3 regions of the Bradyrhizobium sp. BRP23 genome follow, and region 1 is predicted to be linked to each of the others. Evidence: riboswitches for the same ligand, from Rfam matches in the RefSeq annotation. Region 1 holds a riboswitch; each other region holds the start of a gene.

Region 1 (7,933 bases):
GTGACGCCTGCCGATGCAACACACCCAGGCCGGCCGTTGCGCCAGGTCAATATGTCACGCGAGCCGAGACCTATGATCCGGGCTAGACCCCAACTCGGTCCACATGCGTACTTATCGCATGATCATCAAGCACGTCACCACGCCAGCGTACATCGATCAGGATGCCGTCAACATCGGCCCCGTCACCTCCGCGGCCGACCGATGCTGACGAGGATCAAAGTCAAGGCGCCGAACAAGACTTCCTGCGGCGAGCCGAAAGTGGCGATGGACGACAACGTTTCGGCTGGCTGGAGCTCTTCAGGGGTACGGCAGTGCGCGGCCGACGAAGCCAGCATGCAGCTTCGTAATCCGATTTGAGCATGTTTGAGCAACCAAGTGACCGCGTCGCCCCATACACGCCCCGCTCATGGACTTACGTGTAAATACTTAGGGGCTTCTACCTAGGGAAAACATCCAAATTTCCAATTCGTCAGGAGCAGCCAATCTGCGTCGAATCGACGTTGGTAAGATAGGGTCCGCCATGCACGCCCAGGCCGCCAGTTCTAGCGAGACGAGACGCCATCCGACCAGCGTCTTGCGTGGGCGACCTCATCGTCGTGAACCATTTGGCATAATTCCGAGACCGAAGCGTCTCACTCCCAATAGCGAGATCTACCGCGAAGACCAGGCAGCCCAATACCTCTATCAGGTGGTTTCGTGCGCTGTGCGGTCGTGCTGCGTAACGACGGACTGCCCAGGAGCTTTGTGCAACACTTCAGCTAAGTTGATTTACGCCAGCTCAAATTGAAGCGCGCTACTTTTTGCGTCGAATGGCGCGGACAAATCGCAGCCCCGCGAAGGACACCGAATTCGGCTTGGGCAGTCTTGCAAATGGCAGAAATCGCTTCCAGCCTAGATTGTGCCTCCAGGAACACCGCAATGATCATCGATCTTCTGCTTCGAGAGCATCGCAACATTGATCTTCTTCTGGTCGCTCTTCAACGCGAATTGGAGATTTTTGAGAAGGGGATCCGGCCCGATTATGAGGTCATTCGCGCGATTATCAGCTATTTCGAGGTTTACCCCGAGGTGTACCATCATCCACAGGAAGACTTGATTTTTTTCAAGCTCAAGTCTCGCGATCCGGAGGCAGCTGCAATCGTCGGCGATCTCGCGCTTGAACACCAGGAAGTCGTCGACCGTTTGCACCACTTCGCGCGAGCTATTGACGCTATCCTCGCGGATCGTGACCTCTTTCGGCAAGACGTCGGCAATATCATACGCGACTTTATAGTACGCGAGCGGCACCACATGATGTGGGAAGAACGAGATTTCTTTCCCGCCGCTCTGAAGGCTCTCTCGGCTAAGGATTGGACCGAAATCGCTTCCGCCCTCACCAATGATGGAGATCCGCTGTTCAGCGAGACAGCGGCAGCGACTTCCGATGCGCTAAGAGCGCATATTCTGCAATTGGAGCAAGAAGCTGAGGCCGAACGGAGCTCGGTCGCGTTGTCGTCCGCCAAGGCCGGCAATCCGTGACACAGCGCCGAGACGGACGGGCCGTATTGACGCGGCCGTTTGACAGCAGGAAGTGGACCTCATGCTCATTCTGTCGAAAGAAAATGGGGGTGCTCGCGGGCACGTAGGCTGCCGCCCCCCCCCCAAAATGGCTTCTGCGCAACGTGATCGCTTCCTCGACCACCGGCGCAAACAGCATGGCGGAGCCTAGCTGAGCTCTGGTTCCGGCACCACAATGTAAACCTCGCAGGTCTGTCAGTTGCGCAGTGATATCGCGCGAAACGGACGCCTCTCGTGTCCGCCGACCGATGAGGACGGACGATTGCCGCCGCGCGGGTGCGGCGAAGCACCCACTCCTTGAGCCCCGCCCCATACGCTCTGAGACATCCGGCCGCAGCCGGTCCTACTCACTGCACGCGAATGCGAGGCACTGCCAGTCCCGGGTACGTTCAGCACCAACAGCAAGGCGCTGGACGTGGATCGCCACGACCAGTTCTGGCGCAATTGGATTTCAACAACCTATGGGGATCCGCATCGTAAATGATGCTCGTTCCTGACGCGTGACCGCTTCACGCGATCCTACATACGTGTATGCGGCGTGCAGCATGCCCTCCCATTGGCCTTGGAGCGGCCATAGGCATCGGCGACACTCCGTAATCAGGTCCAGAAACCTCTGTTTGAGATCTATGAGCGGACCATGCGGAGGGTGTCACGAGCTTGATGATGCCGCGGTGCCGATAGGGTGCTCCTCAGCGCCCAAGCCGAAACCCGACTATCGGGTGGAACCGGTCGACCAAGGACTGCCTTAAGCAAGGTTCAAATTTAGCAACCGCTTATGCATTGGATAAGCTTGCGAGATCCATGGAGCCGGGCTTACGTCGCCCTGATCGAACATAAGGCTCCAGGCAGGAAAGCGCACCGAGTTTGCTGTCCTGCGGCGACCGCCCGGCATGCCCCCTCGCTGCTGTCGTAATCGTGCCGACGTGCTCATGAGCGACAAACCTTGGTGTAGATTCTAACTCTCAGGCTATACGGTCGCATACCACGGCATAATTGAGCTACGCTGATCTTGTGCTTCAACTCGGCTCAGATTTTCGGCGAATGTCCTCGCCGTGATCGAACTGGCGGCTTCGCCGATGGAAGTCCGCGCGAATGCGTCAGCTTCGCTCCTCCCAGACTTTCGCCCGGCCCGCTAAGCGGGGCGGGGCATTTTTTATGTTCCTAAGGCTCCCGCGCAAATGACCACAAGCGGATCAGCTTTGTCGAAAAGAGACCGAAGCCCGGATCAACGGCCTCGCGGATCGAATGCAGCGCGCAGTTCGCGGGCGGCAGTGACCATGTTCGCTAGCGCTGGCCGAACCTCCTCCCATTTGCGCGTCTTCAGGCCGCAGTCTGGATTGATCCAGAGCTGCGAATCCTGCAGCCGCGTCCGAGCCAACACCATCAGCTCCTTCATTTCGCTCGTCTCGGGAACGCGTGGAGAGTGGATGTCGTACACGCCCGGCCCGATCTGATTTGGATATTCGTAGTTCCTGAACGCGTCGAGTAGTTCCATTTTCGAGCGCGATGTCTCGATCGAGATGACATCCGCGTCCATTGCAGCGATCGCACCAATGATGTCGTTGAACTCCGAGTAGCACATATGCGTATGAATTTGCGTTTGATCGGCGACGCCCGATGAACAGATGCGGAAGCAATCGACGGCCCAGTCGAGATAAGCCGCCCACTCCGATCGACGCAACGGCAATCCTTCGCGGACTGCAGCTTCGTCGATCTGGATCATGGTCGCACCAGCATTCTCGAGATCGCGGACTTCGTCTCGGATCGCGAGCGCAATCTGGCGGCAGACCTCGCTTCTGGGAATATCATCCCGAACAAAGGACCAGTTCAAGATCGTCACCGGTCCGGTCAACATCGCTTTCATCGGCTTCCTTGTTAGTGATTGCGCGTAGCGCCACCAGTCCACGGTGATAGGCTTCGGCCGTGCTACATCGCCAAACAGGATCGGTGGCCTGACGCAGCGCGAGCCGTAGGACTGCACCCATCCGCTCTTGGTAAATACGAAGCCGGCGAGTTGCTCGCCGAAGTACTGCACCATGTCATTGCGCTCAAACTCGCCGTGCACGAGGACGTCAAGACCGATGTCCTCCTGCCAACGTACGGCGCGCGCAGTCTCCTCCTTGAGGAACTTGTCGTATTGCTCGTCGCTTATCGCACCTCGCGCATGCGCCGCACGGGCATTCCGGATCTCTGTGGTCTGCGGAAATGATCCGATCGTCGTGGTAGGAAAAGCCGGTAGTCCGAATCGATTGCTTTGGATCTCGGCCCGACGGGCAAATGGGCTCGCGCGCCGACACATGGTCTGGTCGATCGCTCTCATCCGGACAGCGACATTGGCATCACGGATTTTCGGCGAAGTCCGGCGGACAGTCGCGGCACCTTCCGACTCGGCAAGAGCTAACGCAACATTCTGGTCGCCTGCGAGTGCACGCGCTAGGATCGCAAGCTCCCGCATCTTCTGGACCGAGAAAGCAAGCCAGCTCTTGACGTCGGAAGCGAGGCCGGTCTCGAGTTCAACATCGACCGGCACATGAAGCAGCGAGCAGGATGGGGCGATCTGTACACGATCCTTGCCGAGCTTCGCAATCGCGGGTTCGAGCCGCTGGCGCAGCGACGACAAATTCGACCGCCATACATTCCGACCGTCGACGACACCGAGCGACATGACGAGATCACTTCGGCCGCCAGCGATGATCTGGTGCAACAACTGTGGCGCTCGAACCAGATCGAGGTGCAGCCCGGCAACTGGCAGGCTCAAGGCGGTGTCCAGATTGTCGCCGAGGTCGCCGAAATAGCTGGCAACCATGAGCTTGATCGCCGGCCCCTCCTTGGCGAGCCGGTCATAGGCATGTCGCAAAGATTTTCGCGTCCCCTCATCCAGATCAAGAACTAGGCTGGGCTCGTCGAACTGAACCCAATTTGCCCCACGTTTGGCCAATTCCTGCATAACCTCGATATAGGGCGGTATCAGTTCATCCAGCAGTGAGAGTGGCTGGAACGTGGGATCGGGACTCTTGCCGAGCTTTAGGAATGTGACCGGCCCGATCAGGACGGGGCGGGTCTGAAAGCCAAGGGCCTTGGCTTCCTCATACTCCTCGATCGGCTTGCGAGAGCATAGCCTGAAAGTCTGTCCCCTGTGAAACTCGGGGACCATATAGTGATAGTTGGTGTCGAACCACTTGGTCATCTCCTGCGCGGGTGCGCCAAATCCGCGCGGTCCGTGACCGCAACTCGCTTCCTGGTCGTCGCATTGTGAACCGCGGGCCATGGCGAAGTATGTCTTGAGCGAAACGGATTCGGCTTTCGAGGCGTAGATCTCCGGGATGGCGCCAACCATGACACTTGTGTCGAGCACCTGGTCATACAGCGAGAAATCGTTCGATGGAATGACCGTGACGCCGATAGATTTCTGACGGGCCCAATTCGCGGCACGCAGGCCAGCTGCGTCCTCGAGCAGCTGCTGTTCGCTGCTTTTTCCGGCCCAGTAGCTTTCTAGAGCGACTTTGAGCTCGCGCCTTGGACCGATGCGTGGCGTTCCGAGCGTGGCAACAGGGAGGGAGAGAAGAGACATAGCGTTAACCCATGTTGGGGGCAAAGGCCATGGCGGACGCAGGCAGGGGAAGTCGCGGTGCGACGGCTGCTTGGCGCACCACCGGGACACCCCGCCCGTGGACGAATATAGTGTCGGGGCAGGTCTCCTGGCTCGCAGGTCATCGCTGCTGTCCGGCCTTCCCGAAGCCGCGCAGGCTTCAGTGACGTCGTTGGACAGCGGCTCGCCGCTCACAGTTGCGGGGGCAGCGCCGGCATTTTCACCGGCTTCCCTCTTAGCTCCGGATCAAATGGAAACCGGAGAACCTCGACGACTTGGATTATCGGCAAGAGCAGTCTTCCGTCAACCTCTCAGATCATGTCTCAAGCTGATGCTGCGACATCTGCTACGCGAATGACCGTGCATCTCTAGCATTGAGATGATGTAGCAGTGCTCTCCAATCAGCGATACCGCAATGAGCATCGCAGTTGCCCGCGGGTTGCACGCCAGATCGGTGGAAAGGACAAATGCGGCTTGCGCGGTCGGGGCCGCTGCCTCGAGCAGAACGCATTTGTCGCCAGTCCCAGCTTCCCAGCGGTTTTTCGAGCACGCGCGCCATCCAGCCACCTTCTCGACCAACAGGATCAGTGTTGAATAGGCCAAGACACCTGGCTAAGCCAGCAACTTACAACTTACCCGGGCAGCACGTTTGATTTGCGGTGCCAGCCACACCCCAAATGCTCGGCGAAGATCGGCTTGCCGTCGTTCGCCATCGAGTACAAAGCGCGCCTGACTGAGGCTGTTCTCGACTTCCGGAGCGCCGGACGTCGCGAAAGGAGCGCCAAACGCGCCATGGCCCCTTGGCCGAAAGTGCCCGAAGGCATGGCAGCGATCAAAAGCCCACATTCCGGCAACGATAACCGAACCACACGGTTCAATGACGGCAAACGTGCTGCCACTTCTCATCAGGAACTTGGCACCGAGGCGTTCCGCTGTGCCGTCGAACATCCGGTGCGTGACGGGGATGCATAAGCCGTGCTGGAGAGGTTGAACGGAAACATCGAGACATGCGCCAGTCGGAAAGTCGACAAAGAGGACACAAAACCGGTGCGAATTGCCGTCTATTATCTGGCACGAAGAATGCACGTCCTCTGCCTGCCCAGTCCTCCTGCTGGGCATGTCCAGCACAGCAAATTGAGGCTGTCGGTGGCAGTGAAGTTAGCGGCGCGTGACATAGAGGGGAGCGCCTGCTCGCACGGGAAAACCAGTGGTCGCCCCGTCGCGTCGCCGCTAACTTCTTGCGCTCGCGCATAACAGGTTGAAGGTTGCCTGCTCTGGAATGACGTGTGGATGAGACCGGATAGGCCGACGGTTATGAAGAAAACGTCAGGAAGACGCGCGCTATGGCTTTGGCTCGGTCGATCCCTGATCTGCCTGGCCGGGCTGGCTGCGACGAGCAACACTGTTCGCGCTAACGACAGCCCCCTTGTCGAAAGAGTCAAGTCAACGTGGCGAGCGCAAGACGGTGAGACAATAGAACAAGTTATCTCCAACGTCTCGAAGGTGGCACAGTTCGTCCCTCGGATGTGGGGCGTCGCTGAACTTGACCAAAATGAATATGTTTTTGTTTCTTGGACCAGGCACCGGGATGATAAATCAGACGAAGAGTACGTTATCACCTGGAAGGTCGCGCTCGACGGGACGATTGAACTTGCGTCGACCTATGCGAAGCCAATGGAATTGGGCTGGCGCGCCTTCGCGCTCTCGTTGATCGCCAGTGAAGTCAAGGATGGCGAAAGGGACGCAAATCTTGGCTTTCTGCATGACCCGGCCAACTTCAACTTTGTGACGACCATGCAAGGTCGGCTCGGTGATCTTCTGCGGCAGGGCAGCTGCACTATCGTTGATCCTGTTGGAGTGGACTACTTGCCGAAGCAGAATGACAAGCCGACCGAGAAAGGTGATCTGTGGCGCGTTTTGCTTGTGGTGAACTGTAATATCCCAGGGCCCCGCTATTTTACATACAACGGGGTCATCACTTTCGAGAAGAGCGAAGGACAAGATTGGGAGCCGCAATCCTCCTTTGCCAAGCGTATCGCGGCTTTTCCTCCTGGCTCCTGGTTCGCTCGCATGGAGCCAAAGGAACGGGAGGATTAGAAGGGAGCTAAAGGCCTCGGTAAATGATCGCGCAGAGCAAGATCGCGCCGTAGCTCCTGCAGGGCCGAACGCCTCAGAGCAACGGCAAGACTATCAGCTCTAAACTCTCCGGTGTTTACACCTTGAACAGTCGCGAGCTTTCCCGCGGCCTTCAGCCGGCCATCGAGAAAATGGGGCAGCACGATTACCTCCGATTCTTTCTGCGAGGAGTCGAGCTCAGCGGCGCGTGCCGCCTTGCGAGAGGCGGCTTGACCTCGGCGCACCCCACGCAGTGGAAGGACACCATTTGCGAGAGAACCAGCTCTCCATGCCATTCTTCACGGGACTGGGCCTGCAGATGCCTCGGGCCCAAGCCCGATCCGGCGTGCGAACCGCGCATCGCGCGACTGACTGGCACCCGCAAGAGCGTGACCATTCCGAGGCCGAGGTGGCACGCGGGATCGACTGCTGCGACGAAACCGGTTAATAGGGTAATGGGGCAGTGTTAGCGGCCCCGGCTTGACCACCGGTCCTTCGAGTGCCCCCAACGAGGAGCCGGAGCCGTGCGCGAGGCATCGAAGACCGGACTGAGTCGCCCGCTAGATTTCCTCGCACGCATTCGTCTGCGCATCGTAGATCCGGATTTGAAGCATGGGAAAGCGCTTCTTTAGTTCTGCTCCACCTGCCCTGGCGCCGTCTTTGGTTGCGAAT
Region 2 (7,933 bases), on a different contig from region 1:
ACATGGCTGCGCCTCGGGCTCCCCGGCAGCGAAGCCGAATGGACGCGCCTTGCCGTGGCCCTAGCGCGCTAGCGCGAGCAGGCCTTCGACGTCGAGATGCTTTTCGATGTGATCGGCCAGCGCCTCGAGCGCGCTTTCGACGCTGGCGTGATAGGGCTCGTCGCCTGCGGGAATGTCGAGTTTGGCGAGGTAGGCCTTGCGGAAATCATCCGACGTGAACAGGCCGTGCAGATAGCTGCCCTGCACACGGCCGTCCCTGGAGATCGCGCCTTCCGCCTCGCCGTCCAGCTTGGCGAAGGGGCGGGCGCGATCCGGGCCGTCGGTGTGGCCGATATGGATCTCGTAAGCCTGGATCGGCTGATCCGTCGCCGCATGCACGGCCGCAACACGTGTCAGCGTTTTCTGCGGGCTCATCACCGTCTCGACATCGAGAAGCCCGAGGCCCGGCGTGTCGCCCGCAGGCCCCTCGATGCCTTCGGGGTCTGCGACGCTGCGCCCCAGCATCTGATAGCCGCCGCAGAGGCCGAGCACGTGGCCGCCGCGGCGGTGGTGCGCGAGCAGGTCGATGTCCCAGCCCTGCGCGCGCAGGAAGGCGAGGTCGCCGCGGGTGGATTTTGAGCCAGGGATGATCACGAGCCTGGCATCGCCGGGAATGGCTTCGCCCGGACGCACCATCACGAGATCGACACCCGGCTCGAGCTTGAGCGGATCGAGATCGTCGAAATTGGCGATCCGCGACAGTGCGAGGCAGGCGATCTTGCATTGGCCCGGCTTGCGCGCATCGCGCAGGCCGAGCGCATCCTCGGCCGGTAGCTCGCCGGCACGCGGAAACCAGGGCAGCACGCCGAAGCCGCGCCACGACGTTTTCTGCTCGATCAGCCTGTAGCCGTCGTCGAACAGCGTGGGATCGCCGCGGAACTTGTTGATGACGAAGCCAGAGATCATCGCGGCATCGTCGGGCTCGATCACCGTCTTGATGCCGACGAGCTGGGCGATGACACCGCCACGGTCGATGTCGCCGACCAGCACGACCGGCACATTCGCCTTGCGGGCAAAGCCCATATTGGCGATGTCGGACTTGCGCAAATTCACCTCGGCCGGGCTGCCGGCGCCTTCGACCAGCACCAGATCGGCGCGCTCCTTCAGCCGTTCGAAACTCTCCAGCACCGCGCCCATCAGCGACGGTTTCATCGCCGCGTAGTCGCGCGCACGCGCCGTCGCGATGCGCTTGCCGTGGACCACGACCTGCGCGCCGACATCGGTCTCGGGCTTGAGCAGCACCGGGTTCATGTCGGTGTGCGGCTCGACGCCGGCGGCGAGGGCCTGCAGCGCCTGGGCGCGGCCGATCTCACCGCCATCGACGGTGACGGCGGCGTTGTTCGACATGTTCTGCGGCTTGAACGGCAGCACGCGCAGACCACGGCGCGTAAAGGCGCGCGCGAGGCCGGCGACGATGAGCGACTTGCCCACGTCCGAGCCGGCTCCCTGGATCATCAGCGCGCGTGCCATCGTGCCTTCAAAACTCGACGCCGGCCTGCGCCTTGATGCCGGAACGGAACGGATGCTTGACCAGCGTCATCTCGGTGACGAGGTCGGCGATCTCGATCAGCTCGTCCTTGGCGTTGCGACCGGTGAGCACGACATGCGTCATCGCAGGCTTTTGCGTCGTCAGGAAGTCGACCACCTCCGCGACGTCGAGATAGTCGTAGCGCAGCGCGATGTTGATCTCGTCGAGCACGACCATGCGCAGCCGCTCGTCCAGGATCAGTTCCTTGGCCTTCTCCCAACCGGCGCGCGCTGCGGCGATGTCGCGGGCACGGTCCTGCGTCTCCCAGGTGAAGCCTTCGCCCATCGCGTGGAACTGACAGAGTTCGCCGAAATGGCCGGTGAGTAGGCGCCGTTCGCCGGTATCCCAGGCGCCCTTGATGAATTGCACCACCGCACAAGGAAAGCCATGCGCGACGCAGCGGACGATCATGCCGAAAGCCGAGGAGGATTTGCCCTTGCCGGCGCCGGTATGGACGATGATCAGGCCCTTTTCGCCGCTCTTGGTCGCCATGATCTTGTCGCGAGCGGCCTTCTTCTTCGCCATTTTGGCGGCGTGGCGGGCGTCGGTTTCCTCGGTCGTGTGGGTTTCCGGTTCAGGCGTCATCGGTCCCGGTCCTTCGGCTTGACAAGTGGCGGCCACCGGCAAATGGTGGCCGGGCGTTGGTTCCTGTCCTATGACAGGCGAAGAGGGAATGCGATAGGGTCCGAATCCGCAAAGATTTGGGTCCAAAATGCAGCCGCCCCCGCGACCGTGACCGGAGAGATGCCCGAAGCCACTGATTCCTTTTGGAATCGGGAAGGCGGGGATCGAAGGGCCAAAACCCTGCTCCGCAAGCCGGGAGACCTGCCAGCGCGGACGAGTTTTGGACCGGCGGACGGGGTGTTCCGCGACGGGGAAGCGGGCCTTCAGGAGAATGGTCCGTGCGCCTCATCGCCTCCCGCTGTTATCTGGAAGAGGCGATGACCGTCACACTTCATGTCTGCATCACCTGCCGCGCCGGCCAGACGCTTGGCGAGGGCGAGACGACGCCCGGCAAGCGCCTGCATGGCGCGATTCTCGAGGCCGGCGTGCCCGAGGGCGTCAGCGTGGTTCCCGTCGAATGCCTGTCGGCGTGCAGCCAGGGCTGCTCGGTCGCGCTCAGCGCGCCCGGCCGCTGGTCCTATGTCTATGGCCGCCTCTCCGATGCGAATGCGCAGGACGTGGTCGCAGGTGCTGCGGCCTACGCGGCGGCGCCCGACGGAATCGTGCCCTGGCGCAGCCGTCCCGAAATCTTCCGCAAGCAGTCGCTTGCCCGTATTCCCCCTGTTACCGTCGTGCCGGAGGCCGCTGAATGAACTCGCTCGCAAAAGTCCCGGTTACGGTCGTCACGGGTTTCCTGGGCTCCGGCAAGACGACGCTGATCCAGCATCTGCTCAGCAATGCCGGCGGCAAGAAGCTCGCCGTGCTCGTCAACGAGTTCGGCAGCGAAGGCGTCGACGGCGAGATCCTGAAGTCCTGCGCCGATGCGAATTGCCCGGAGGAGAACATCGTCGAGCTCGCCAATGGCTGCATCTGCTGCACCGTCGCCGACGATTTCATTCCGACCATGGAGCAACTCTTGGCGCGCCCGGTGCGGCCCGATCACATCCTGATCGAGACCTCGGGCCTGGCGCTGCCAAAGCCGCTGCTGAAGGCGTTCGACTGGCCGGAGATCCGCTCGCGCATCACGGTCGACGGCGTGATCGCGCTGGCCGACGCCGAGGCCGTCGCGGCCGGCCGCTTCGCGCCGGATCCGGCTGCGGTGGAAGCGCAGCGCACGGCGGACGACAATCTCGATCACGAAACGCCGCTGTCGGAAGTGTTCGAGGACCAGATCGCCTGCGCCGACATCGTGCTGCTGACCAAGGCCGACCTTGCGGGCGCAGCCGGAATCGAAGCCGCAAAAGCGGCGATCACCGCCGAGATGCCGCGCCGCGTGCCGATGCTGCCGGTCACCGACGGTGCGATCGATGCGCGCGTCATTCTCGGCCTCGGCGCTGCCGCCGAGAATGATCTCGCCGCGCGGCCATCGCATCATGACGGCGAGGAGGAGCACGAGCACGATGATTTTGCCTCGGTCGTGATTGACCTTCCGGAGGTCGCCGACATCGACGCGCTGGTCGCATCGGTCCAGAAACTGGCGCGCGAGCAGAACGTGCTGCGGGCCAAGGGCTACATCGCGGTTGCGGGCAAGCCGATGCGCCTGTTGTTGCAGGCGGTCGGTGAGCGCGTGCGCCATCAGTTCGACAAGCCATGGGGTGTGGCTCAACGGCAGTCCAAGCTCGTTGTGATCGGCGAGCATGGCGATATCGACGAGGCCGCCATCAAGGCAGGACTTGGTCTTTCAGGATCTGGCATCTGATGCACGTCGTCTTCCGCGAGAGCCGCGGTCTCGAGGAGACCGCGACGCCAAGAGACATCGGCCAGGACCCGGCCGATCTCGTGGTGCTCTCGTATTCGGATTCCGATTTGGCCGCGTTTGCGGCCGGCTGGCGCCGCGGTCGGGGCAGCCTGCCGTCGCTGCGGCTGGCCAATCTCGCGGAGCTGCGTCATCCGCTGTCGGTCGACACCTATATCGAACGGACGCTGTCGCAGGCGCGGGGCATAATGGTGCGCCTGATCGGCGGGGAATCCTATTGGGCGTACGGGCTTGCGGCGCTCCAGCAACTCGCGCAAGAGCGCAACATCGTGCTCGCCGTGCTGCCGGCGGACGGCCGCGACGACGCGCGGCTGGATGCGTACTCGACCCTGCCGGTCTCGACGCTGCGGCGGCTCAAGGTGCTCTGCGACTCCGGTGGCCCGGTCGCCGCGCAAGCCGCGATCGCGCAGCTCGCGCTGGCCTCGGGCCTCTATGCCGGCCCGGTCATCGGCGAGATGACCGTGCCCGAGATGGGCTTCTACGATCCCGCGCGCGGTGTCATTGCCGCGCCAGTTGGCGAGGGCAAGCCGCGCGCACTCGTGACGTTCTATCGCTCCTATCTCACGGCCGCCGATACGGGGCCGGTCGACGCCTTGATTGCGGCGCTGCGCGAGAAGGGATTTGACGCCTACGGCGTGTTCGTCACGTCGCTGAAGGCGCCGGGCGTTGCCGACTGGCTGCGCGCGCATCTGGCGCAACATCCTGCGGCGGCGATCGTCAATGCGACGGCGTTCTCGGCCCTTGGCGATGACGGCACGACGCCGTTCGATGCCGCATTCTGTCCGGTGTTCCAGGTCGCGCTCTCGACGGCGCGGCGCGAAGATTGGGCGGAATCACTGCGTGGCCTGTCGCCCGGCGATCTCGCGATGCATGTCGTGCTGCCGGAGGTCGACGGCCGCCTGTTCGCCGGCGTGGTGAGTTTCAAATCGGCCGGTCAGCGCGATCCCGATCTGCAATTCGCGCATCTAGCGCACAGGCCCGACGAAGAGCGCGTCAATGCCGTTGCCACGCGCGTCGCGGCTTGGCGTCGCCTCGCGGAGAAGCCCGCCGGCGAGAAGCGGCTGGCGATCGTGCTCTCGAATTATCCGGGCCGTCCGCATCAGATCGCGCACGCCGTCGGGCTCGACGCGTTGGCGTCGGTCGAGGCTTTGATTTCCGATGTCGCTGAGGTCGGCTTCGACGTTGCGCCGGTTGATGCGCTCGGCGAGACACTGTTGAAGCAGAGTTTGACTTGGGGCGTCGCCGATTATCGAGCGGGGCTGTCGCGCCTGCCGCAATCCTTGCAGGACGATCTCGCGCGCGCCTGGGGCGCGGTGGAAAACGACCCGAGCTGCCGCGATGGTGCGTTCCACTTCGCCGCCATCGCGTGCGGCCGGTCGGTCATCGCGGTTCAGCCCGAGCGCGGCGACGCGGCCTCGCGCGATGCCGATTATCACGATCTCGCCTGCACGCCGCGCCACGCCTATGTCGCGTTCTATCTCTGGCTCCGGCAGCAAGGCTGCGATGCCGTCGTGCATATGGGCGCGCACGGCACGCTGGAATGGCTGCCCGGAAAATCCGTGGCGCTGTCGCAAGCGTGCTGGCCGGAAGCGCTGATCGGCGATCTCCCCGTCATCTATCCCTTCATCGTCAACGATCCCGGCGAGGCCGCGCAGGCCAAGCGGCGCATCGGCGCGGTCACGATCGGCCATCTGCCGCCGCCGCTTGAGACATCCGCGGTGCCGGAGGGCCTGCGCCGGCTCGAACGCCTGCTCGACGAATATTCGACCGCCGATGGTCTCGATCCCGCGCGCCGCCAGCGGCTGATCGCGGCGATCCGTGACGAGGCGCGGGCGGCGGGTCTCGAAGACGATCTCGGCCTCGATGCAATGGCCGCACCGGCCGAAGCCATCCCGCGGATCGACCGCTTCGTCTGCGACCTCAAGGAGAGCCAGTTCGGCGATGGCCTGCACGTGTTCGGCCGCGGTGCCTGCGGCGAAGCGGAGCGCGATGCATTGCGTTCCGTGCTCGCCGGAAAACGCGTTGCCCCCGGGCCGTCGGGCTCTCCGTATCGCGGGCGTCAGGATGTGCTGCCGACAGGGCGCAACCTCTTCGCCGTCGACCCGCGTGCGGTGCCGACGCCGTCGGCGCATGCGCAGGGGATAAAACTCGCCGAAGAGCTGTTGCGCCGTCACTTGCAGGATCGCGGCGACTGGCCGAAGGGCCTCGTGGTGGATCTCTGGGGCTCGGCGACGATGCGCACCGCAGGCGAAGAGTTCGCGATGGCGTTGCATCTGGCCGGCCTCGCGCCGCGCTGGGATCACGCTTCCGGCCGTGTCACCGGTTACGACATCATCGCCCCGGCCGAGCTCGGCCGTCCGCGCATCGACGTCACGCTGCGCGTATCCGGCCTGTTCCGCGATGTCTTCGCAGGGCTGGCGCAATTGTTCGAAGCCGCCGCCGAGGCGCTCGCCGCGCGCGAGGACGAGGGCGATGAGAATCCCTATCGCCAGCGTGCGTCCCGCGTGTTCGCGCCGCGGCCCGGACAATACGGCGTCGGGCTCTCGGCGATCCCGGATGCCTTCACGCCGGAGACGCGCGAGGCCGCAGGCGAAGCGTGGCTGTCGGCATCGTCCTGGGCGTTCTCTGCCGATGGCGCGATGCAGCCGGATCGCGCAGGTATCGAACAGCGTCTCGCGTCCGCCGACGCTTTTGTCCACGTCCAGGACTTGCCCGAAACCGATCTGCTGCTGGCCGCCGATTATGCCGCGCATGAGGCAGGCATCGCCGCGGCAGCCGCGCACCTCGGGGCAGGCGCGCCGTCGCTCTATCACCTCGATGCGACGCGGCCCGGCGAACCACATGCGCGCACGCTGACGGAAGAGATCTCGCGCGTCGTTCGCGCACGGGCGGCCAATCCGGCCTGGATCTCCGGCATGATGCGCCACGGTTTCCGCGGCGCCGCCGAGATCACCGCGACGCTGGAGCACATGGCCGCCTTCGCGCATCTCGCCGGCGCCGTGCCGCCGCATCTGTTCGACCTCTATTACGACGCGACACTCGGCAACGACGACGTCCGCGCCTTCATGGCGCACGAAAATCCGTCCGCACTCGCCGCAATGGAAACCTGCTTCACGCGCCTGCACGAAGCCTCGCTCTGGCGAACGCGCCGCAATTCGATTGCGGCGGCGCTGCGGGAGGCGTCATGAGCACGGCCACGGTCAAGGGTTGGTGTCCGGGCGCGCTGCGCCCGATGCAATCGGGCGACGGGCTCGTGGTGCGCGTGCGCCCGTTCGGTGGGCGCCTTGAAGCGCCGCAAATCTCCGGGCTTGCGGAACTCGCCGAGCGCTTCGGCAATGGTCTGATCGACGTCACGAGCCGGGCCAATCTGCAGATCAGGGGCGTGAATGAGGACGGCCATCGGCCGTTGCTCGATGGTCTTGCGCGATTGGCACTGCTCGATCCCGACGCCGACATCGAAGCCAGGCGCAACATCCTGGTGACGCCATTCTGGAGCAACGGCGACGAAACGCAGTCGCTCGCCGCGGAGCTCGAGGAGGCGCTTGCCGATTCTGGCCTGGCGCTTCCCACCAAGTTCGGCTTCGCCATCGATGACGGGCGGTCGCGTGTTCTCGCTGGCGATTCCGCCGACATCCGCATCGAGCGCGACCGCTCGGGCGGTCTCCTGGTGCGGGCCGATGGCGCCAAGCTCGGTCGTTCCGTTGAACGCGGACAGGCCGTGAGCGCGGCGCTGGCGCTCGCAAGCTGGTTCGTCATCTCCGGCGGTGCAAACGGCGGGCGAGGGCGCATGGCAGCCCACATCGCATCCGGCGCCGAGTTGCCTCAATCCTTGCGCGGCGAGACCGAGCCTGCGCCGGTGATGGCCGCGGTGCGTCCCGGGCACTATCCGCAAGGCGCAATGGTCGGGGTGGCGTTCGGGCAGATGCTGCACGCGACGCTGCATCAAT
Region 3 (7,933 bases), on a different contig from region 1:
ATCCAGAAGGCCTGCAGATCTGGTGGGGTGCCTATCTCGGCATGCCCGATCAGATCATCATGTCCGGCGCGCTGGCTGAACTGGGCGCGCGCATTGCCGCCGTGCGGCAGGACGCACGCGAGCGGCACGGCTGGATCATGGACAGCTACATCATCAAACGCAGGCGTTGAGCAGCATGCTTCCCGAATGGGTTACCCAGAACTGCCCCGAGGTCTCCGCTGTTCATCGCGAGGCGGCCATTGCGCGGCAGGCGCAACTGACGAAGCCGACCGGCGCGCTCGGCCGGCTCGAGCAGCTCGCAATCGAGCTTGCGGGCCTGCAGGCCACCGAGCAACCGCGCGCCGCGCGGGTGCCGATCATCATCTTCGCCGGCGACCACGGCATCGTCGCGCAGGGCGTGTCGGCCTATCCGCAAGCCGTCACCATCGCGATGATGACGAATTTTGCTGCCGGTGGCGCCGCGATCTCGGTGCTGGCGCGCGAGCTGGGTTCGAGCCTCGAGGTGGTCGACGCCGGCACGCTGACCGAGGCGCAGATCGCGGGAATCGTCACCGACAAGCCGCGCAGCGGCACCCGCGATTTCAGTGTCGAGGCCGCGCTCACGCCCACGGAATTGGCCTTCGCCTTCGAGGCCGGGCAGCGCGCGGTGGTGCGCGCCGAGGCCGGCCGGCCTGATCTCTTGATCTTCGGCGAGATGGGGATCGGCAACACCACGACGTCGGCGGCGATTGCTGCGAGCCTGCTCGGTGTGAGTGCCGACGAGATCGCGGGCAGCGGCACCGGCGTCGATGCGTTGGGCCGCGCGCACAAGGTGCGGGTGATCGATGCGGCGATCGCGCATCACGGCGTTGCGGGGGCGTCACCCGAAAAAATCCTGTGCGCCGTCGGCGGCCTCGAGATCGCGGCGATCTCGGGCGCGATCATCGCGGCTGCGCAACGTCGCATCCCCGTGTTGATCGACGGCTTTATCGTCTCGGTGGCGGCGCTGGCAGCAGTGCGCCTCAACCCGTCCTGCCAGCCGTTCCTATTGCCCTCGCATCAATCGGCGGAGCAGGGACATCGGCTGGTGTTGCGCGCGCTGAATGTGCAGCCGCTGATCAGCCTCGATCTCAGGCTCGGCGAGGGGTCGGGGGCGGCGATCGCGCTGCCGCTGGTGCGCTCGGCCTGCGCACTTCACAACGGCATGGCGACGTTCGCGCAGGCCAACGTGCCGGATCGGCCTAGCTGATGCGTTGATTGACCGAGACGACACGCCAGCCGCCCGCGAGCCGGTCGATCCGGGTCAGCGACAGCGGATCTATCACGAAGCGCAGCGCGGCGTCCGGTGTGAGATCGAGCGCGATGCAGAGCGTGGCACGAATGGTGCCGGAATGAACGACCAGCGCCGCGGAGCCTGCGCCAATCTGCGCCAGGCCGAGGCGGACGCGGGCGACCTGATCCGCAAAGCTTTCGCCGTTCGGCGGCCGTCCGTGCGCGGGATCGCGCCAGACCTGCGCGTAGGCCTCGCCGCCGGTCGCGGCGAGCTCGTCATGCCGATGGCCGGTCCAATCGCCGAAATCCTGCTCTCCGAATTCGCTGACCAGCTCCGGTTCGAGTCCCAGGGCGCGCGCCGTCTCGACCGTGCGCCGCGATGGGCTGGCATAGCCGGCGACATCCGCGGGCAAGAGGCGCCTCAGGGCCGCCAATGCAGCGTGATCGCCGAGGTCGGCCCGCGCATCGGCCGCATGGATCGTCCCGGGCACGCCCGCGACGGCCGCATGCCTGATCAACCAGAGGAAGGTCTCGCCTTCCATGCTCATCTCCAAGGAAGTTGGTTGCTGTGGCCCCAACGCCGCAACTGGCACATTGACTCTGTCTTGGTGGTAATCCTAGATGCTCGCGACGGTTTTCCCGAGAGGGAATGAAAAGGGAATGCGGTGCGGGGAAAATTGTCCCCAATGCCGCGGCTGCCCCCGCAACTGTAAGCGGTGAATCCTTCGTCACGAGCCACTGGGTCCTCGGTCCCGGGAAGGCGACGAAGCGGTCACGACCCGCGAGCCAGGAGACCTGCCGTCAGCCGTGGTCACACGCGAAGATGTCGGTCGGGGAGTACAGACATTCGGCTTCATCGGACGGCTAAGGCCGACGGTGAAACCTCGTTCGCTGTGACGTGCCACTGACGTCATACCGAGGTTTTGACCTGTGTCTTCCATCCGTATCGCACGACCGCGCCGCGTCCTGCTTGCCTCCGCCGCGTTCACGTCCTTTGCCGCTCTTGGTCTGCCGGCCGCTCTGGCGCAGCAGGCCCGAGAGTCACTGCCACCCGTCGAGGTGTCGCCCGCCCAGGCCCGCAAGCCGGCCAAACCGGCAGCAGGAACGGCGCAGGGCGCGCGCCGCGCGGCAGCGCGCAGGCCGGCGGCTGTATCCGCAGCGCCAAGACCCGTCACGCCGGATTCAACGCCGCAAACGCCGCTCAACTCCAACGCCGTTGCCGAAAGCGCCTCGCGGCTCGGCTTGACGGTGCGGCAGACGCCCGCGACCGTCGAGGTTGTCTCCGCCGAAACCATGCGCGAGCAGGGCCATCGCACCGTGTCCGAGGTGGCGCAGGGCGCCGCCGGCGTCACCTCGGGCGACAACCCGGCCGAACCTTCGGCCTTCTCGATGCGCGGCTTCACCAACAGCCAGATCAACACGCTCTACAACGGCATCAAGATCGGTCCGCAGAACATGACCTCGCGGATCGTGGACACCGCCAACCTTGAGGCGGTGGAATTCCTCAAGGGCCCGGCCTCGCTGATTTCGGGCGAGGGCGCCGCGGGCGGCGCGATCAACTTCGTCACCAAGCAGCCGCACACCGGAGCTGTCCGTAACGAGGCCGATTTCTCCTGGGACTCGCTGAACTCGTTCCGTGCCCATTACGGCTCCGGCGGCAGCACCAATGTGCAGGGCCTGGACTATCGCTTCGACATCAGCCGTTCCGCCCTCAACGGCTTTGCCGATGACACCAATGTCAAGACGTTCGGCACGTCCGGCCAGCTCAACTACCGTGTTTCCGACAGCCTCAGGATCTGGGGTGCGGTCGAATATCGCGAAGACCGCTCGAAGGCCTATTGGGGCGCGCCGCTGGTGCCGGTGGCCTTCAGCGGTTCGCATGCGACGACGGGGATCGTCTCCGGCAATTACGTCTCGAATTACAACGGAACCAATCTCGGTGCCGTCACCATCGACGACCGCACCTTCAACACCAATTACAACGTTCTCGATAACCGCAACGTGGCGCAGGAAGTGTGGCTGCGTGGCGGCTTCGAGCTGAAGCTCGCGCCTGACCTCACGCTGAAAAGTCAGGCCTATGGCTATGGCGCGGAACGGACCTGGTTCAATAACGAGATCGAGGCGTTCAATTCCACCACGAACCTGGTCGATCGCGAGCGTTTCTATGTCGCCCACAGTCAGCGACTGGTCGGCAACATCACCGACCTGATCTGGGATACAAATATTGCGGGCTTCGACAACCGGCTGGTCACGACGCTGTCGTCGAGCTATCTCGATTTCGTCAGGCCCGGCGCGGCAAACTTTCCCGGCGATTCCGTCTCGCTGGTCGACCCCAACCGCGGCTTCTACGGCCTGCTCACGACACAGCAGCAGACCGCGCGCATCGACAACGAGGCGCTGTCATTCGAGGACAGGCTCAAGCTGACGCGCAGCTTCGCGCTGATCGGCGGCCTCCGCGTCGAGCATATCGGGCTCGACCGCAATTCGACCGACCAGAACGGGATCGTGAAGGCGGGCTTTCCATTCACGAAAGACTGGGCACCGGTCACGGGGCGCATCGGCTACACCTGGGAGGCCGTTCCCGGGCTCACCTTCTTCAGCCAATACGCCACCGGCGCCGACGTCGCAGCCAACAACATCTTCCTGCTCTCGCCCACCCAGCCGCTCGATCTGACCACCGCGCGCACCTATGAGACCGGTGTCAAGCACCTGTTCTGGGACAATCGGGCGGAGTGGTCGTTCTCGGCCTATGACATCCTGCGCAAGAACGTCTATGCGGCCGCCGGCGGCATGCAACTCAACATCGCCGGACGACAGGAGTCGAAAGGCGTCGAGCTTGCCGCCTCGATACGCCCGATCGAGCCGCTGCGGCTGTGGGGCAACATCGCCTATGTCGATGCGCGCTATGCCGACTACAATTTTGCCGGCGGCTCGTTCTCCGGCAACACGCCGCCAAACGTGCCGCGTATCGTCGCCAATGCCGGCGCGTCGTATCGCTTCTTCACACCATGGCCGGTGGAGCTTGGCATCACCGGCCGTCATGTCGGCGACCGCTACAACACCGACGCCAACGTCGTGACGATGAAGGCTTACACCGTGGCCGACGTCTACGCCTTCGTCGACATCCCCAAGACGGCGTTCAATGCGGTCGACCAGGCCCGCCTGACCTTCCGTGTCCGCAACATCACTGATAAGCGCTATGCGATCTGGGGCGATCCGTTCTATCCGGACCAGATCCTCCTGGGCGCGCCGCGCACCTACGAGATCTCGGCCGCGTTCAAATGGTGAGGCCCTGAGCGCATGATGGGCGCGATCGTCCTCACGCATCGCTGGCTCGGCATCGCGTTCTGCCTGCTGTTCGCGATGTGGTTCGCGACGGGAATCGTGATGCACTTCGTCCCGTTTCCGTCGCTGACGGAAGCGGAGCGATTTGCCGGACTTGTGCCGGTCGATCGCGACGGGACGAAGATCTCGGTCGCGGACGCCGTTGCGGCGAGCGGGATTGCCGATGCCACGCGTGTTCGGCTGATCCAGCGGAGCGATGGACCGGTCTACGTCGTCTCGGGCTCCACAGGTTCGCGAGCGGTTCGCGCCTCCGATGGAGGAGACGCGTCGGTGACATCAGCCGATGTCGCGCTCACCATCGTGCAAGCTTATTCACGTCAGCGCGGGCTTGAGGCGGTACGCGCTGCGATCGTCGCGCGGTCGGATTACGATCAATGGAGCGTGCCGAACGGTTTTGATCGCCATCGCCCCTTGTTTCGCGCCGCTCTTGGCGATGCCCCTGGAACGGAGGTCTACGTTTCGTCGCTGACCGGCGAAGTCGTCCTGGATACGACGCGCAGCGAGCGCGCGTGGAACTGGGCCGGCAGCGTGCTGCACTGGATCTATCCGACAATTCTGCGCAGCAGCTGGGCGCTGTGGGATGGCGTGGTCTGGACGCTGTCGCTGCTGGCCCTAATCGCGGCATTGCTTGGTGCGGTGCTCGGAATCGTGCGTGTGAAGATACGGGGACGCCAGCTCTCGTCGCCCTATCGTGGCTGGCACGCCCTGCATCACATCATCGGTCTCGTCGCGACCGTGTTTGTGCTGACCTGGATCTTCAGCGGCTGGCTGTCGATGGATCACGGCCGCCTGTTCTCGCGCGGGCAACTGACTCCGACAGAGGCCGGCGTGGTCGATGCCGCCCCGGATTGGCGAGACGCGTCGTCGCTCGATCCGCAGCCAATATCGCCGTTGGCCCGCGAGGTCGAATGGTTCGCCTTCAACGGCCATGTCTATCGGTGCGACCGGGTTGGTCTCGGCCGTCAGGCGTTGATCAGGGCAGGGGACGCGCCGCGCGATGGACCGGCGTCATACCTGGACAGGCAGGAGATCGGCGACCTGACGGCGCGCCTTGGCACCGGCTGTGCCGCACCGTTCCTGCTCGCCGGCAACGACGACTATCCGGCGCAATCCGCACTTCCGGGGGCCCCCGTCTACCGGACGACCTGCGGCGATCTCTGGTTCGATGTCGATGCTGCCGATGGCAAGCTGCTGCAAAGACTGGACCCGTCGCGCCGCGCCTATCGCTGGCTTTACAGTGCGCTGCACACGCTTGATTTCCCGATTCTGCTGGCTCATGCGCGGCTGCGTGACGCTCTCATTGTCGGGCTCTGTACGCTCGGGCTGATGTTCTCCATCACAGGCATCGTCATCGGCTGGCGGCGCTTGCGGGCATGGCTGGCGAGCGCATAGCCAGTCGCGAAATCTCCGTACCCGGCGCGACCCGTTCGGCGCGCCGGGTTATCCACCAGCGGCCGGTGATGTCCTCGCTTACCGACCGTACAATAAAGAGAGGCTGAGCCGACCTGCGTGCATAGCTCTTGGTCAGTGCTGTCTCCCGCACCGCCGACCGATCGCCTGCAAATTAGACAAACGGCCTTGTGCGATCCGATTGCAGTGCAACGGGCGCTTCTATTTGCCTCGAAGAATCCAAGGGTGCGCTGCACATTTTGACTTCGCGGCCTTCTGCTCTCTGCGCGAGCAGCGCTGCACGGAAACGTGCAGCCGATGCTGCGCCGCGCAAGGCCGGTGGCTTGCTAGCGCTTTGGTTTGCGACAACTCTGACCCTATCCCGCGGCCATCGCTCTGTCGCACGCTCGCACGTGATGGCATGACAGGGAATGATGATGAACGTCACGCGTAGCTGATTGTGCAGATGAGCGATCCCGGCAATCATTGGGAGGTCGGCACCGATATCGGTGGCACCTTCACCGACATCATCGCGATCCGGCGCGATTCCGCGGAAGCGCGGATTGCGAAGGTGCCGTCGCGCCCCGACGCACCGGTGCAAGCGATGCTGGAGGCGATCGAGGCGGTCGGCCTTCGCAAGAGCGAGGTGAAGCGCTTCGTCCACGGCACCACGCGCGTGACCAACGCGATCGTCGAGAACCGGCTGCCGAAGGTGGCGCTGGTCGCGACCGAAGGCTTTGCCGACGTGCTCGAGATCGCGCGCTATCGCCGCCGAGACCTCTACCGGCTCGACATTCCGCCGAAATCGCCGCCTCTGGTGCCGCCTGAACGCTGCTTTGGGCTCGCCGAGCGCCTCGATCATGAGGGGCGGGTGCTGAAGGCGCTCGAGGAAGCGGAGGTCGAACGCCTGGTGGCGTGGCTGAAGGGGACCGGCGTGCAGAGCGTCGCAGTCGCGCTCCTTCACGCTTATGCCAATCCGGTGCATGAAAAGATGCTGGGCGAGCGGCTCAGGGGCGTCGTCGCCCACGTCTCGCTCTCGCACGAGGTCAATCCCGAGGCGCGCGAATATGAGCGAACCTCGGCAACCGTGTTCAACGCGGCCGCGATGCCGATCGCGGTGGAATATCTCAGCGAGCTGGAGCAGCGGCTGCCGATCGGGCCCGGCCTGCAGGTGTTTCACTCCGCCGGCGCCATGGTGCCGATTTCGGCGGTGAAGCAGCGTCCGCTGGTGATGGCGATGTCGGGCCCGGCGGCCGGCGTCTCGGCGTCGGTCAGCATTGCGCGCCAGCTCGGCTGCGCGCGGATGCTGACCTTCGACATGGGCGGCACCACGACGGATGTGTGCCTGATCGTCGACGGCCAGGCCGAGATGACCGACGGCCGCATGCTCGGCGACAAGCCGCTGCGCCAGCCGATGCTCGCGGTGCATTCGATCGGCGCCGGCGGTGGATCGATCGTGCGCAACGGTCCCGGCGGGCTGACGGTCGGGCCGGAGAGCGCCGGCTCCGAGCCGGGCCCGGCCTGCTATGGCCGCGGCGGCACGGAGCCGACCATCACCGATGCCAATGCGGTGCTCGGCTATCTCAATCCTGAGACCAAGCTTGGTGACCGCATCGGCATCGACATCGCGGCCGCAAAGCGCGTCATCGCGCCGATTTCCCGCGCGCTCGGGCTGAGCCTGACGGAGACGGCGCTCGGCATCATCAAGGTCGCGAACGCGACCATGGCCCGCGCGCTCCGCCGCGTCACGGTCGAGTGCGGCATCGACGGGCGCGATTGCACGCTGCTGGCCTTCGGCGGCGGCGGCCCGATGCATGCCGCGGGCCTTGCCGATCTCTACGGCATTGCGGAGGTGGTCGTGCCCAGTGCCTCGAGCGCATTCTCGGCGCTGGGCTGCCTCACCGCCGATTTCAGCTTCCTGCAGCAGCAGACCCTTCGCGCCGCCCTC

The links. Region 1 has a riboswitch for cobalamin ahead of metE (5-methyltetrahydropteroyltriglutamate--homocysteine S-methyltransferase). Riboswitches for the same ligand answer to the same signal wherever they lie in the genome.
Region 2: it holds a riboswitch for cobalamin, as region 1 does, so the genes downstream of both, I6F24_RS00510 (DUF1636 domain-containing protein) here and metE (5-methyltetrahydropteroyltriglutamate--homocysteine S-methyltransferase) in region 1, are expected to answer to the same signal.
Region 3: it holds a riboswitch for cobalamin, as region 1 does, so the genes downstream of both, I6F24_RS00425 (TonB-dependent receptor) here and metE (5-methyltetrahydropteroyltriglutamate--homocysteine S-methyltransferase) in region 1, are expected to answer to the same signal.

Annotation. Positions count from the first base shown of each region.
Region 1 covers NZ_JADYVW010000013.1:44,444-52,376, forward strand. The annotation lists gene I6F24_RS28960 (hemerythrin domain-containing protein) at 919-1,518, shown strand; gene metE (5-methyltetrahydropteroyltriglutamate--homocysteine S-methyltransferase) at 2,783-5,128, opposite strand; cobalamin riboswitch at 5,228-5,431, opposite strand; gene I6F24_RS28970 (hypothetical protein) at 5,843-6,118, shown strand; gene I6F24_RS28975 (nodulate formation efficiency C protein) at 6,461-7,243, shown strand.
Region 2 covers NZ_JADYVW010000001.1:105,201-113,133, reverse strand. The annotation lists gene cobD (threonine-phosphate decarboxylase CobD) at 1-72, shown strand, start outside; gene I6F24_RS00520 (cobyric acid synthase) at 61-1,509, opposite strand; gene cobO (cob(I)yrinic acid a,c-diamide adenosyltransferase) at 1,517-2,152, opposite strand; cobalamin riboswitch at 2,193-2,415, shown strand; gene I6F24_RS00510 (DUF1636 domain-containing protein) at 2,509-2,883, shown strand; gene cobW (cobalamin biosynthesis protein CobW) at 2,880-3,929, shown strand; gene cobN (cobaltochelatase subunit CobN) at 3,929-7,174, shown strand; gene cobG (precorrin-3B synthase) at 7,171-7,933, shown strand, end outside.
Region 3 covers NZ_JADYVW010000001.1:88,085-96,017, reverse strand. The annotation lists gene cobF (precorrin-6A synthase (deacetylating)) at 1-170, shown strand, start outside; gene cobT (nicotinate-nucleotide--dimethylbenzimidazole phosphoribosyltransferase) at 176-1,228, shown strand; gene I6F24_RS00430 (histidine phosphatase family protein) at 1,221-1,793, opposite strand; cobalamin riboswitch at 1,866-2,069, shown strand; gene I6F24_RS00425 (TonB-dependent receptor) at 2,182-4,539, shown strand; gene I6F24_RS00420 (PepSY domain-containing protein) at 4,552-5,988, shown strand; gene I6F24_RS00415 (hydantoinase/oxoprolinase family protein) at 6,452-7,933, shown strand, end outside.